DNA from 2 places in the Leclercia adecarboxylata genome. Region 1 is predicted to be linked to the other one. Evidence: predicted binding sites of a transcription regulator. Region 1 holds the regulator's gene; the other holds the start of a gene.
What was found. Region 1 encodes Fur, which represses iron uptake genes when iron is present. Its sites were predicted from a motif close to ATAATAATGAGAACNACTATCAA; they were not measured.
Positions count from the first base shown of each region.

Region 2: zupT (zinc transporter ZupT) is a predicted target of Fur. The motif match lies at 2,687-2,709, and genes of this name have one in related genera.

Region 1 is NZ_CP040889.1:3,435,174-3,443,096, forward strand. Features, by position in the region: gene glnS (glutamine--tRNA ligase) at 1-975, shown strand, start outside; gene chiP (chitoporin ChiP) at 1,409-2,815, shown strand; gene chiQ (ChiQ/YbfN family lipoprotein) at 2,862-3,191, shown strand; gene fur (ferric iron uptake transcriptional regulator) at 3,336-3,782, opposite strand; gene fldA (flavodoxin FldA) at 4,074-4,604, opposite strand; gene ybfE (LexA regulated protein) at 4,760-5,047, opposite strand; gene ybfF (esterase) at 5,176-5,949, opposite strand; gene seqA (replication initiation negative regulator SeqA) at 6,133-6,675, shown strand; gene pgm (phosphoglucomutase (alpha-D-glucose-1,6-bisphosphate-dependent)) at 6,700-7,923, shown strand, end outside.
Region 2 is NZ_CP040889.1:1,340,147-1,348,069, forward strand. Features, by position in the region: gene FHN83_RS08125 (DUF1190 family protein) at 1-479, shown strand, start outside; gene FHN83_RS08130 (glutathionylspermidine synthase family protein) at 482-1,642, shown strand; gene ygiD (4,5-DOPA dioxygenase extradiol) at 1,737-2,525, opposite strand; gene zupT (zinc transporter ZupT) at 2,722-3,495, shown strand; gene ribB (3,4-dihydroxy-2-butanone-4-phosphate synthase) at 3,537-4,190, opposite strand; FMN riboswitch at 4,295-4,445, opposite strand; gene ubiK (ubiquinone biosynthesis accessory factor UbiK) at 4,566-4,862, shown strand; gene hldE (bifunctional D-glycero-beta-D-manno-heptose-7-phosphate kinase/D-glycero-beta-D-manno-heptose 1-phosphate adenylyltransferase HldE) at 4,939-6,369, opposite strand; gene glnE (bifunctional [glutamate--ammonia ligase]-adenylyl-L-tyrosine phosphorylase/[glutamate--ammonia-ligase] adenylyltransferase) at 6,410-7,923, opposite strand, start outside.

The sequences.
Region 1 (7,923 bases):
CTGGAGTTCCAGGACAACCGTCGTCTCTACGACTGGGTGCTGGATAACATCTCCATTCCGGTACATCCACGTCAGTACGAGTTCTCTCGTCTGAATCTGGAATACACCGTGATGTCCAAGCGTAAGCTGAACCTGCTGGTCACCGACAAGCACGTTGAAGGCTGGGATGACCCGCGTATGCCGACCATCTCCGGTCTGCGTCGTCGTGGCTATACCGCTGCCTCAATCCGTGAGTTCTGCAAACGCATCGGCGTGACCAAGCAGGACAACACCATCGAGATGGCGTCGCTGGAGTCCTGTATCCGCGAAGATCTGAATGAAAACGCGCCGCGCGCAATGGCCGTTATCGATCCGGTGAAACTGGTTATCGAAAACTACCCGCAGGGCGAAAGCGAGCTGGTGACTATGCCTAACCATCCGAGCAAGCCGGAGATGGGCAGCCGTGACGTGCCGTTCAGCGCTGAGATCTGGATCGATCGCGCCGACTTCCGCGAAGAAGCGAACAAGCAGTACAAGCGTCTGGTGATGGGCAAAGAAGTGCGCCTGCGTAATGCCTACGTGATTAAAGCCGAGCGTGTTGAGAAAGACGCAGAAGGCAATATCACTACTATCTTCTGCACCTACGATGCCGAGACCCTGAGCAAGGATCCGGCTGATGGTCGCAAGGTGAAGGGCGTGATCCACTGGGTGAGCGCAGCACATGCGCTGCCGGTTGAAATCCGTCTGTACGATCGTCTGTTCAGCGTGCCAAACCCGGGTGCGGCAGAAGACTTCCTGGAAGTGATTAACCAGGATTCGCTTGTGATCAAACAGGGCTTTGCTGAGCCATCCCTGAAAGAGGCCGTTGCCGGTAATGCGTACCAGTTTGAGCGTGAAGGTTACTTCTGCCTCGACAGCCGCTACGCCACCGCGGACAAACTGGTATTTAACCGTACCGTCGGTTTGCGTGATACCTGGGCGAAAGTCGGTGAATAACTGATTATTGTTTGAAAAACGCCGCGCACCGCGGCGTTTTTTTTGCATCACGATCAAGCTCTTAATCATATAAATGTTCGCGATGCGAATTAATTCCATTTATTAAAACTATTCTCTTTCTCTTCCTTTGCGCAAATTCCACGTAATAGCTTCCGGATAAGCTGCTTAAATCCTGCATGTTAAAAATAAATCGCTCATTCCGAACATTATTTTAATTAAAAATTCTCCTCCATTCGCTTTGTTACAAATGGCAATCAAATATGTGCGCTTTGTCATAATCCTGACTTTTGATCGCGGAAAAGCATTGATAATTCGCGTCGCGAAAAATAGTCTAAAGGCAGGAGATGTAAGCGGGTATTTCCGGTTGCCTCCACTTTTAACTTTTTGTTTTTCGCCGTTTAAGGCGCTTTAAATACGTCAAAGAGGATTAATTATGCGTACGTTTAGTGGCAAACGTAGTGCGCTTGCGCTGGCTATTGCCGGTGTTACAGCAATGTCAGGCTGGATGGTTTCTCCGAAAGCCCAGGCCGAAGGTTTTATTGATGATTCAACCCTCACGGGCGGTGTCTATTACTGGCAGCGTGAACGTGACCGTAAAGATGTCGAGGCAGATAAATACAAAACTAACCTGGCTCACTCCACCTGGAACGCCAACCTTGATTTCCAGTCCGGCTATGCTGCCGACATGTTCGGTCTTGATTTAGCGGCCTTCACCGCCATCGAAATGGCAGAAAATGGTGACAGCGGCCACCCGAACGAAATTGCATTCTCCTCCAGCAACAAAGCTTACAAAGAAGACTGGTCCGGCGATAAGAGCGGGATCAGCCTGTACAAAGCGGCTGCAAAATTCAAATATGGTCCGGTGTGGGCGCGCGGCGGCTGGCTGCAGCCAACCGGCCAGACCCTGTTAGCACCGCACTGGAGCTTTATGCCGGGTACTTACCAGGGCGCGGAAGCCGGGGCGAACTTTGACTACGGTGACAGCGGGGCGCTGAGCTTCTCGTACATGTGGACCAACGAGTATAAAGCCCCATGGCACCTCGAGATGGACAAGTTCTATCAGAATGACAGAAAGACCCGCGTCGATTATCTCCACTCCTTTGGCGCGAAGTACGACTTCAAAAATAACCTGATTCTGGAAGCCGCTTTTGGTCAGGCTGAAGGCTTCATCGATCAGTACTTTGCCAAAGCCAGCTACAAATTCGATATCGTGGGCGGCCCGCTCTCTACCAGCTATCAGTTCTACGGCACGCGTGATAAAGCCGACAGCGGCACCGTAAATGATATTTACGACGGCACGGCATGGCTGCAGGCGCTGACCCTGGGTTACAAAGTCGGTCAGGTCGATTTACGCCTGGAAGGGACTTATGTGAAAGCGGAAGGCCAGCAGGGCTACTTCCTGCAGCGTATGACCCCAACCTATGCATCCTCCAACGGTCGTCTGGACGTGTGGTGGGATAACCGCTCCGACTTCAACGCCAACGACGAAAAAGCGGTCTTCTTTGGCGCGATGTACGACCTGAGCAACTGGAACCTGGCAGGCTGGAGCGTCGGTGCCTCTTATGTCTACGCATGGGATGCAAAACCAGCCGACTGGCTGATCAACAGCGCGGGCCAGCGTGAAGATATTGCCTCTAACAAGATCAAAGAGTCTGCCTACAGCCTGGATGCGATTTACACCCTGCAGGACGGTCGCGCGAAAGGGACCATGTTCAAACTGCACTTCACGCAGTATGACAACCACTCCGACATCCCAAGCTACGGCGGCGGTTACGGCAACATCTTCCAGGACGAGCGTGACGTGAAGTTTATGGTTATCGCACCGTTCACCATCTTCTGATGACTAACCCGGCGGGGGATAACCCCGCCGACCGGAGACCGCTATGCTGAAAAAAATCGTACTGGTCGCGCTGCTGGCATCAGGACTGACCGCCTGCGCACAACCGCAGACCCAGAAAGAAGACACCCGTCTTAAAGAGGCCTACAGTGCCTGTATCAATACTGCTGAAGGCTCGCCAGAAAAAATTGAAGCCTGCCAGAGCGTGCTGAACGTGCTGCGCGAGGATAAGGCGCACGAACAGTTTGCGACCCAGGAGACCGTGAGAGTGGCCGATTACCAGGCCTGTATCATGGCGCGTAAAACGGGTAACAATCAGGACGTCACCAAAAACTGCGATAAGATCTGGCAGGAGATCCGTAGCAACAACGGTAAGTAAAGCTGTTTGCCACGCCCGGTGGCGCTGCGTTTACCTGAGCCTGCACATTCACAGGCCCGGTAAGCGTAGCGCCGCCGGGCTTTTTTACGTTATTACAGGCAAAAAAAAGCCAACCTTCAGGTTGGCTCAGCGTGTGCGGATGAATTATTTCGCGTCGTGCGCGTGGTCATCTTCGCGGCAGTCACCTTCGGCGCAGTGGCCATACAGGTACAGACTGTGGTTGGTCAGACGAATGCCATGACGTGCGGCAATTTCACGCTGACGGGATTCGATAGAGTCGTCGCTGAATTCGATCACTTTGCCGCAGTCAAGGCAAATCAGGTGATCGTGGTGATGCTGCTGCGTCAGTTCGAATACGGATTTACCGCCTTCGAAATTATGACGCGTAACGATGCCTGCATCGTCGAACTGGTTCAGTACACGGTAAACGGTAGCCAGACCAATCTCTTCGCCCATGTCGATCAGACGTTTGTATAAGTCTTCCGCACTGACATGATGGTTATCCGGACCCTGAAGCACTTCCAGGATTTTTAACCGTGGAAGCGTGACTTTCAGTCCGGCCTTCTTTAATGCGGTGTTGTTGTCAGTCATGCGGAATCTGTCCTGTTGCTAAACGATTCACTTCTAAAGAAGAAGTGACAGAAAATGCACCTGGGATAATGCGTCTCATTATAGAACTGCCATGACGTAATGAAAACTGCAAGTCTCAAGTAAAGTATGCTTATAAAAACGTGGTACCGCCAACAAACTTGTTACAGGGTGACCCGTTTGAACCTGGATCATTGTACAGGTATGACAGCAAAAGTTAAAAATTTGTAGCAATTATTTTGATTGCTTATACCTATCAATGCGGCGCAACTTAATCATTGCGCCGCAGCTTCATCAGGCATTAAGAATATCGTCGAGGTGCAACTCTTCGCGGACCTGCTTAACCCATTTATCTACACGCTCAGCGGTCAGTTCCGGCTGGCGGTCTTCATCAATGGCGAGACCGACGAAGTTGTTATCATCGGCCAGACCTTTGGACGCTTCGAAGTGGTAACCGGCCGTTGGCCAGTGGCCGACGATGACGGCGCCGCGCGGTTCAATGATGTCGCGAATAGTGCCCAGCGCATCGCAGAAGTACTCCGCGTAGTCTTCCTGATCGCCACAGCCGAACAGGGCAACCAGTTTGCCGTTGAAATCGATCTCTTCCAGAGACGGGAAGAAGTCGTCCCAGTCGCACTGCGCTTCGCCGTAGTACCAGGTCGGGATGCCCAGCAGCAGGATATCGTAACCTTCGATATCTTCTTTGCTGCTTTTCGCAATGTCATGCACATCGGCAACGTCTTTACCTAGCTGTTTTTGAATGTTTTTTGCGATATTTTCGGTGTTACCCGTGTCGCTGCCGAAAAAAATGCCGATGATTGCCATGAGTAAAATAACCTCTTGAAACTTAATGGTATGGTGGCGCAATTTAGCCACGGATAAGGGCAATCATAGCAGAACAGAGAAGCCTGCGGAAACTGCTATCACCCAGGACTGCACTCTGTGCTACATGAAAGCAACAAGAAGGGGAGTTTTCTGACTTAAGCTTTACCGTGCCATTTCTCAAGCTGTGAAATCAGCATCTCTTCAATAAGCTCACTGCGGCTGATCTCACGGGCATTCGCCAGCTCGTTCAGCGCATCGACGGCGTCAGCATTCAGTTTCAGCTCGACGCGTTTAAGCCCGCGGCTTTTATCGCGTTTAAGCTGATTGCGCTTGTTGATGCGCAGCTGTTCATCACGCGAAAGCGGATTGGTTTTCGGTCGTCCCGGGCGACGCTCATTCGCGAACAGATCTATTGTCGTGCGGTCCGTGTGTTCTTTGGCCATGATTTTGAGACTTCGGGGGAAACAAGACACCCTGCTAATGCCCGGGCGATAAGCGCGCCATCATACATCACCGAAAACGGCACGCCAACGACTGGAGGCCCACGGGCGACCAGTCGCTCTCTTTTTAATCAATTATTGATGTCAGCGAGGTACCGACGGATGGCGCGCAGCACCGCGTCCGGTTTTTCGGCATGAACCCAGTGCCCGGCCCCGGCAATCACATGCGCACGCGCCAGGGGGAATTGCGCCAGCAGCGCATCACGATACGCTTCGGTTACATAGGGCGAGTTGCCGCCGGTAATAAAGAGGGTCGGGTGCGGCCACGCCGGAACCGACTCCCAGCCGACGATATGGTCATACTGATCCCACAGCACCGGCACGTTGAAGCGCCACTCGCCGTCCACAAAGGATTTCAGCAGGAACTGCACCACGCCTTCTTCGTCCAGATGCTCACGCATCAGCGCGGCAGCCTGCTGGCGGGTGCTGACGCCCGCGTCCGTCACGGCATTAATGGCGGCGAAGATCTCATCGTGGCGGCGCACGTCATAATCTACCGGCGCTACGTCGATCACCACCAGGCCGGCGATACGCTCTGGCGCAAGAGCCGTCAGCGCCATCACCGCTTTGCCGCCCATCGAATGGCCAATCAGGATCGCTTTTTCGATATGGTGTTCATCCAGCGTATCCAGCAGATCCTGCGCCATGTCAGCGTAGGTCATCTGCGGCGAGCGCGGCGACAGACCGTGGTTGCGCATATCCACCTGCAGCAGCGCGTGGTCGGTCACCAGATCCCGTGCCAGCACGCCAAGGTTATCCAGGCTACCAAACAGGCCATGAACCAGGACGATGGGAGAATTATTGTGCGGCGATTGTGCAGATTGCGCTCGGGTATTCAATTTCATGGCAAAGTTCTTTTTTTACGTATGTCAGGTTAGGGTATCATGTTGACCATTCTGCCGCCCGGCTGCAAGGAAACAGTTAATTCTGACTTTTGCCGCCATTCTGGCTTGACGCTATCCGCTGTTGGGTTTTGAACTTATACTCCCAACGACTTGTATTCAGATAAGATATCGCACTGGATTAAGATGAAAACAATCGAAGTTGATGACGAGCTTTATCAGTATATTGCCAGCCAGACGCGGCATATCGGTGAGAGCGCGTCCGACATTTTACGGCGCATGCTGAAAATTGCCGCCGCCTCTCAGCCTGCCGCTCCGGCCATCAAAGAGACGCGCCAGCCTGTTGCCGTAGCGCAGGAAAAGCCGCTGTCGCCTGTCAAAGACAAAGTGCGTGCGATGCGCGAATTGCTGCTTTCTGACGAATACGCTGAGCAGAAGAAAGCAGTTAACCGCTTTATGCTGGTGCTGACTACACTCTATTCACTGGATAACAACGCGTTTGCCGATGCGACGGAATCCCTGCATGGCCGTACCCGCGTCTATTTCGCGGGTGACGAGCAGACGCTGTTACAGAATGGCAATCAAACTAAACCCAAGCACCTGCCTGGTACACCGTACTGGGTGATCACCAATACCAATACCGGACGTAAGCGCAGCATGATCGAACACATCATGCAGTCGATGCAGTTCCCGGTGGAATTGATTGATAAGGTTTGCGGTACTATCTAACCCTTGCATCAGAAGGACCAGGCAATGGCAAATCACAATCGTGCGGGTCAACCTGCACAACAGAGCGATTTGATTAACGTCGCCCAGCTTACCGCGCAGTACTACGTGCTGAAGCCGGAAGTGGGTAACGCAGAACACGCAGTTAAGTTTGGTACATCCGGCCACCGCGGCAGTGCGGTTCGCCACAGCTTTAACGAGCCGCATATTCTGGCCATTGCTCAGGCCATCGCGGAAGAGCGCGCTAAAAATGGCGTCACCGGTCCGTGCTACGTGGGTAAAGATACGCACGCCCTGTCAGAGCCTGCTTTTATTTCCGTGCTGGAAGTGCTGGCCGCTAACGGCGTGGACGTCGTGATTCAGGAAAACAACGGCTATACGCCGACCCCTGCCGTCTCTAATGCCATTCTGGTGCATAACCAGAAGGGTGGGGCGCAGGCTGACGGCATTGTGATTACGCCGTCCCACAACCCGCCGGAAGATGGCGGTATCAAATACAACCCACCCAATGGCGGCCCGGCTGACACCAACGTCACCAAAGTGGTGGAAGATCGTGCCAATGCCCTGCTGGCCGACGGCCTGAAAGGCGTGAAGCGTATCTCCCTGGACGAAGCGATGGCCTCCGGCCATGTGAAAGAGCAGGATCTGGTGCAGCCGTTCGTTGAAGGGCTGGCGGATATCGTCGATATGGCGGCGATCCAGAAAGCCGGTCTCAAACTTGGCGTCGACCCGCTCGGCGGTTCCGGTATCGAATACTGGAAACGTATTGCGGAGCACTACAAGCTGGATCTGACCATCGTTAACGATCATGTCGATCAGACCTTCCGCTTTATGCACCTGGATAAAGACGGCGCAATCCGTATGGACTGCTCCTCCGAGTGCGCAATGGCCGGTCTGCTGGCGCTGCGCGACAAGTTCGACCTCGCGTTTGCTAACGACCCGGACTACGACCGTCACGGCATCGTCACCCCTGCGGGCCTGATGAATCCAAACCACTATTTGGCCGTGGCGATCAACTATCTGTTCCAGCATCGTCCACAGTGGGGCGCAGAGGTTGCCGTAGGCAAGACCCTGGTCTCCTCCGCAATGATCGACCGCGTGGTTAACGACCTGGGCCGTAAGCTGGTGGAAGTACCGGTTGGCTTCAAATGGTTTGTTGACGGTCTGTTCGACGGCAGCTTCGGCTTTGGCGGCGAAGAGAGCGCGGGCGCATCCTTCCTGCGCTTCAACGGCACGCCGTGGTCCACCGAT
Region 2 (7,923 bases), 2.1 Mb from region 1:
CTTCATACAACAACGCCCTGAAGGAAGCGGAACGTACCGCGCCGAAATACGCCAGCCGTGAAGACTGCGTGGCGGAATTTGGCGAAGGTCAGTGCCAGCAGGCACCTGCTCCGGCTCAGGCAGGCACGGCACCTGAAAACCAGGCCCAGGCACAATCCAGCGGTAGCTTCTGGATGCCATTAATGGCCGGTTACATGATGGGCCGTCTGATGAGCGGCGGCGCAGGCTACCAGCAGCAGCCGTTGTTCAGTTCGAAAAACCCGGCCAGCCCGGCATACGGCCAGTACACCGATGCCAGCGGTAAAGGTTACGGCGCAGCCCAGCCAGGCCGCACCATGACCGTTCCGAAAACCGCCATGGCGCCAAAACCGGCTACCACCAGCACCGTCACCCGCGGCGGCTTTGGTGAGTCTGTTGCTAAACAGAGCACCATGCAGCGCAGCGCGGCCGGCACTTCAACACGCTCCATGGGCGGCTGATAATGGAACGAGTCAGTATTGTTGAGCGCCCGGACTGGCGCGAAAAAGCCACCGAATACGGTTTCAACTTCCACACCATGTACGGCGAGCCGTACTGGTGTGAAGATGCCTACTACAAGCTGACCCTCGCCCAGGTTGAAAAACTGGAGGAGGTCACGGCAGAGCTGCACCAGATGTGCCTGAAGGTGGTGGAGAAGGTGATTGCCAGCGATGAGCTGCTGACCAAATTCCGCATTCCGAAACACACCTGGGGCTTTGTGCGTCAGTCGTGGAAAACCAACCAGCCGTCGCTCTATTCCCGCCTCGATCTGGCGTGGGATGGTACCGGCGAGCCGAAGCTGCTTGAGAACAACGCCGATACGCCGACCTCCCTGTATGAGGCGGCTTTTTTCCAGTGGATCTGGCTGGAAGATCAGCAGAACGCAGGCAACCTGCCCGAGGGCAGCGACCAGTTCAACAGCCTGCAGGAGAAGCTGATTGAGCGCTTCGCTGAACTGCGCGAGCAGCACGGCTTCAACCTGCTGCACTTTGCCTGCTGTCGTGACACGGTTGAAGATCGCGGTACGGTACAGTACCTGCAGGACTGCGCCGCCGAGGCAGACGTTGCCAGCGAATTCCTCTACATGGAAGATATCGGGCTCGGTGAAAAAGGCCAGTTTACCGACCTGCAGGATCAGGTGATCAGCAACCTCTTCAAGCTCTACCCGTGGGAATACATGCTGCGCGAAATGTTCTCGACCAAGCTGGAAGACGCTGGCGTGCGCTGGCTGGAGCCGGCCTGGAAGAGCATCATCTCCAACAAAGCCCTGCTGCCAATGCTGTGGGAGATGTTCCCGGATCATCCGAATCTGCTGCCTGCCTACTTCGCGGAAGATGACTATCCGCAGATGGATAAGTATGTCAAAAAGCCGATTTTCTCCCGCGAAGGGGCTAACGTATCGATTATCGAAAACGGTAACACCGTGGAAGCGGTAGAAGGTCCGTATGGCGAAGAAGGGATGATCGTCCAGCAGTTCTGTCAGCTACCTAAGTATGGCGACAGTTACATGCTGATCGGCAGCTGGCTGATCAACGACCAGCCCGCCGGGATTGGCATTCGCGAAGATCGCGCGCTGATCACCCAGGATCTGTCGCGCTTCTATCCGCATATTTTTATTGAGTAGTTGATTTGCCGGGTGGCGCTGCGCTTACCCGGCCTACAAAACCATGCGAACCCGTAGGCCGGGTAAGGCGAAGCCGCCACCCGGCATTTATTGATTACCCCACCTGCACCGACAACATACTCAAACTGCCCATCTCGATGCCGTCCACCGGAGTCGTAATCGGTTCCTGACCATCCCACGCGCCTAAGATATAGAGCAGCGGCAGGAAATGTTCCGCCGTCGGGTTGGAGAGTGAACCGCCGTCGTGCGCGAGATAGTTCACCAGCGGATGTTCCTCTGCTGGCCCCTGCCAGGTCAGGTTTTCTTTTACGTAATCGTTGAACGATGTCGCCCACGGATATGGCGTGTTTTCACCATGCCAGCGGGCGGTGCGCAGGTTATGCACCACGTTGCCACTGGCCACCAGCATGATGCCCTCGTCACGCAGCGCCGCAAGCTTCTTGCCTGTCTCCAGGTGCCAGGCCGCGGGTTTGGTGCTGTCGATACTCAGCTGCACCATCGGGATATCGGCATCGGGATACATTTTTATCAGCACGCCCCAGGAGCCATGGTCAAAACCCCACGCCTCTTTATCCAGAGCGACCGGGACAGGTGCCAGCAGCTCCACCAGCTGCTGCGCCAGGGCCGGCGAACCCGGTGCCGGGTAGTGCGTGTCGTACAGCGCCTGCGGAAAACCACCAAAATCATGAATCGTTTTCGGCGCTTCCATCGCGGTGACGCCGGTGCCACGGGTAAACCAGTGTGCAGAAATCACCACGATAGCTTTCGGACGTGGCAACGTCTCTCCCAGATGACGCCAGGCGCGAGTATAGACGTTATCCTCCAGCACGTTCATGGGGCTACCGTGGCCCAAAAACAGCGCTGGCATACGAGAAGATGTCATGATGATATCCTTACACAAGATGTCGATTTGATAGCTTTACCTTACCTGTTATCAGGATAAGATGAACTCAGATAACCATGATGAAGATCATCAGGAAATTTGAATGTAAGGGATCTGTAAAGGCGCCTGGACCCGCTCGCTTTACGCGCGTTTAGCCTTTAATATGAATGAGAATCATTATCATAAGGAGAGGTGAATGTCAGTTCCCCTGATTCTGACTATTCTTGCAGGCGCCGCCACCTTTATCGGCGCCATGCTCGGCGTGCTGGGCCAGAAGCCCTCAAACCGCGTGCTGGCATTTTCCCTCGGCTTTGCCGCCGGGATTATGCTGCTCATCTCCCTGATGGAGATGCTACCCGCCGCCCTTGGCACCGAAGGTATGTCGCCGGTGCTTGGCTACGGGATGTTTGTCTTTGGCCTGCTGGGCTATTTTGCGCTGGACAGAATGTTACCCCATGCGCACCCGCAGGATCTGATGCAAAAAGGAACTCAGCCGCTGCCGCGCAATCTGCGTCGTACCGCGCTGCTGCTGACCCTGGGTATCAGCCTGCATAACTTCCCCGAAGGCGTTGCTACTTACGTGACCGCCAGCAACAATCTGGAGTTAGGCTTTGGCATTGCCCTGGCGGTGGCGTTGCACAATATCCCTGAAGGGCTGGCGGTTGCCGGGCCGGTCTATGCGGCTACCGGGTCAAAGCGTAAAGCGGTGTTCTGGGCAGGTATTTCCGGGATGGCGGAGATCGCAGGCGGCGTGCTGGCCTGGCTTATTCTCGGCAGCCTGATCTCGCCGATTGTGATGGCAGCCATTATGGCGGCAGTGGCGGGCATTATGGTGGCGCTGTCGGTAGATGAGCTGATGCCGCTCGCCAAAGAGATCGACCCGAATAATAACCCCAGCTACGGCGTGCTGTGCGGGATGTCGGTGATGGGGCTCAGTCTGGTGCTGCTCCAGACGGCAGGAATAGGATAAAAAAAACGCCGGGTTAACCCGGCGTTTTTTATGCTGCGTTATCAGCTGGCTTTGCGCTCGTTCGCCTGGCGATACGCCACCAGATCTTCGATAGTCACAACAGCCATGTTGTGTTTAACCGCAAAGTCGATGCACTCCGGCGCACGAGCCATAGAGCCATCATCATTGGTCAGTTCACACAGGACACCGGCGGGTTTGAAGCCTGCCAGCGTCACCAGATCGATAGTCGCTTCGGTGTGACCGCCGCGAGTCAGGACGCCGCCCGGCTGCGCGCGCAGCGGGAAGACATGGCCTGGGCGATTCAGGTCAGAAGGTTTTGCCCCATCGGCAATGGCGGCACGCACGGTGGTGACGCGGTCAGCGGCAGAGACGCCGGTGGTCACGCCGCTGGCGGCTTCGATGGTAACGGTAAAACCGGTACCGTAAGCGCTGGTGTTGTTCTCTACCATCATAGGCAGATCCAGCTGTTTACGGCGATCTTCGGTGATACACAGGCAAACAATACCGCTGCCGTGACGGATGGTCAGCGCCATCTGTTCAACGGTCATGGTTTCGGCGGCGAAAATCATATCGCCTTCGTTTTCACGATCTTCATCGTCAAGCACCATCACGCCGCGGCCTTCGCGAAGCGCAGCAAGCGCATGCTCAACACGGTCAGTAGAGGTACCGAAAGAGGAAAGGAGCGTCTGATTCATGGTAAAAAAACCTCATTAAAATTATGGTTACCAGAATCAGGGCAGTCTTAGGAGCGCCGTAGTACGGCAAAAAAATAACGTGAGCGGGCCTCGCCCGGCTGGTTCGTTACTCTCTCCCATCCGGACTTTAACCGTCGGCCCCGGAATTACACCGGATCTGCTGACCTTTGAGTTTGCACCCAAAGCGCTCGCGGGCTTTCAACATGGTGTTGATTTACCGCCGGTGGGGAATTTCGCCCCGCCCTGAGAATAAGCGGGATAACTATAACGCTAATGATTATGTTCGGCAACGCATAAGCTTCACACAATTCTGGTTTAAGGATCCCCGTAACGCGCTACAATGGTTCTAAACACCTTTTCTTCAAGGGAACTATGATGATCGACCCAAAAAAAATTGAACAACTTGCCCGCCAGGTCCATGAATCCATGCCAAAAGGCGTGCGTGAGTTTGGTGATGACGTTGAGAAAAAGATCCGCCAGGTGCTGCAGGCGCAGCTGATGCGTCTGGATCTGGTCAGCCGTGAAGAATTTGACGTGCAGACGCAGGTGCTGTTGCGCACCCGCGAGAAGATTGCCCTGCTGGAGCAGCGCCTGACCGAGCTGGAAAACCGTAATGTTGTTGATGAAGTAAAACCGGCCCCGGCGATCCCACCGGTGGACGATCAGGCTTAAGCCTGTAACGCCCGGTGGCGCTTCGCTTACCGGGCCTACAAGCTTATGTTGGGGTGAGGGCATCAGCCCGCACCGGCTACTTGCTGTCTTTCTGGATCTTCTTAATGATGTTGGTGGTTGAACACCCGTCCTCAAAGTTGAGCACCATCACTTCCCCGCCGTTAGCCCACACCTCTTCGCTACCCGCGATCTGTTCAGGCTTGTAGTCACCGCCCTTAACCAGCAGATCCGGCAGGATCCCGGCAATCAGACGCTGTGGGGTGTCTTCTTCGAACGAGACGACCCAGTCCACCGCTTCCAGCGCGCCCAGCACGATCATCCGCTGCTCAAGCGGGTTCACCGGACGGGTTTCGCCCTTCAGACGTTTGGTAGACGCATCGCTGTTCACCGCCACAATCAGGCGATCGCCCAGCTTGCGCGCGTTCGCCAGATAAGAGACGTGACCCGCGTGCAGAATGTCGAACACGCCGTTGGTCATCACCACTTTTTCACCACGCTTACGCGCGGCGGCAACGGCCACTTTCAGCTCGTCTTCGCTCATCACGCCAAAACCGGTATCGGCACGACCGCGCACCGCGTTTTCCAGCTCGATTGGCGAAACGGTAGAGGTACCCAATTTGCCCACCACAACGCCTGCAGCGGCGTTAGCAAAATAGCAGGCCTCTTCCAGGGTGTTGCCCGCCGCCAGGGTGGCCGCCAGCACGCCAATCACCGTATCGCCCGCACCGGTGACGTCATACACTTCCTGCGCCTGAGTGGGCATATGCAGCGGCGCTTTACCCGGCTGCAGCAGGGTCATCCCCTGCTCGGAACGGGTCACCAGCAGGGCGGAGAAGTCAAAATCGGCGATGATCTTCATGCCGCGCTCGACAATCTCATCCTCGGTTTTGCATTTACCCGCCACCGCTTCAAATTCAGAGAGGTTAGGCGTCAGCAGCGTCGCCCCGCGATAGCGTTCGAAGTCGGTGCCTTTCGGGTCGATCAGCACCGGCACACCGGCAGCGCGCGCCAGTTTGATCATCTGCTGAACGCTGGCCAGCGCCCCTTTCGCGTAGTCAGAGAGCACCAGCGCGCCGATGTTGCCCAGCGCCTGGTTGATGCGCTCGTGCAGCGGCTCAGGATCCACGCCTTCAAAGCCCTCTTCAAAATCGAGGCGGATCAGCTGCTGGTTGCGCGACAGCACGCGCAGCTTGGTGATGGTCGGGTGCGTCGGAACAGAAACGAAATCACATTTGACGTTCACATCCGCCAGCGTCTTGCTCAGCGCCCGTGCGGCGTCATCGATGCCGGTTAAGCCCACCAGACGGGAATGCGCGCCGAGAGACGCAATGTTCATCGCCACGTTTGCCGCGCCGCCAGGACGCTCTTCAATGGTATCCACCTTCACCACCGGGACCGGCGCTTCCGGGGAAATGCGGCTGGTTGGCCCATACCAGTAGCGATCCAGCATGACATCGCCAACAACCATAACTCCAGCACGTTCAAACTCTGGCAGTGTTACTTTCATTCCTGACTCCAGAAAGATTCACAATTTGCGCGCGATAATATCACACTTGTTTTGTTACGCACGGTTCCACCAGCCACTTCTGCCAGCAGGCGCGCACCAGCTCTCGCTCGGCGTTAAAGCAGTCGAGCGGCAGATGACCGGGCTGCTCCTGCAGCGCCAGATGGTGCAGCTCATCGCGCAGCGTGGTGTAAGCCCGGGTCAGCGCCAGCGCCTCGTGCTCGTCCATAATGTCGTTCTGAGCCAGCAGTTCCAGAATGCGCACGTTATCCGACCAGCGGGTCAGCTTCGGTTTGGCGTGGGCGTCGCGCAGCACCAGATACTGGGTAATAAACTCAATATCGGTGATACCGCCCTCATCGGCTTTAATATCAAAGCGATCCTTGTGTTTGTTCCCAAGATGGGCGCGCATTTTCTCGCGCATCTCGCGCACCTCGGTCTGCAGCGTCTGGCCCTCTCGCGTGGCGGTGAGCACGTCACGACGAATGGCATCGAACTGCGCTTTCAGCTGCGGATCGCCGTATACCACCCGGGCGCGCACCAGGGCCTGATGTTCCCACGTCCAGGCCTCGTTCTTCTGATACTCGGCGAACGACTCGGTGGATGTCACCAGCATGCCCGCCGCCCCGGACGGACGCAGGCGGGCATCCACTTCATACAGAATGCCCGACGAGGTGCGGGTGCTGAACAGGTGCATGATGCGCTGGGCCAGTCGCAGGTAGAACTGACGCCCGTCGATCTCACGCTCGCCGTCGGTCATCACATCCACCGGGCAATCGTGCAGGAAAATCAGATCCAGATCGGAGCTGTAGCCCAGCTCCCAGCCGCCCAGCTTGCCGTATCCCACCACCGCAAAGCCGCGCCCTTCCCGATCGGCCAGGTGCTTCGGCTGGCCGTAACGCGCCACCATCTGCACCCATGCCTGATGGACCACGGCATCGATAATGGCTTCCGCCAGCCAGGTTAAGTGATCGCTCACTTTCATTACCGGCAGCGTTCCGGCGATATCGGCAGCGGCCACGCGCAGCAGCTGCGCCTGCTTAAACTGGCGCAGCGCCTCCAGCTGTTGCTCTTCGTCCTCTTCCGGCACGCGTAGCAGATACTGACGCAGCTCGTCCCGGTAGGCGTCGGTCGCAGTCGGCTGATAGAGGGTGTTGGGATCGAGCAGCTCATCCAGCAGCAGCGGATAGCGCGCCAGCTTGGTCGCCACCATCGGCGAGGCGGCACAGAGCGAAATCAGGTGCTTAAGCGCGCCAGGGAACTCGCTCAGCAGCTCCAGATAGGTAGTACGGGTGATGATCCCGCTGAGCAGCGGAGTCAGGCGCGACAGCGGCACCGGGGCATCGGCGCGGGAGCAGACGTCGCTGAGCAGGTGCGGCATCAGGTGGTCGAGCACCTGCCGCCCGCGCGGGCCAATGGCGCGCTTGTTCAGCTCAAGGCGGAAGTCGGCAATCAGCGCCACCACCCGATGACGGTCGTCGTCACTTAAATGCGCCAGCACCGGGGTAGTGTCATCTTCCTGCAGCGCATCCTGCCACAGCTCGCGCCAGTGCTCGG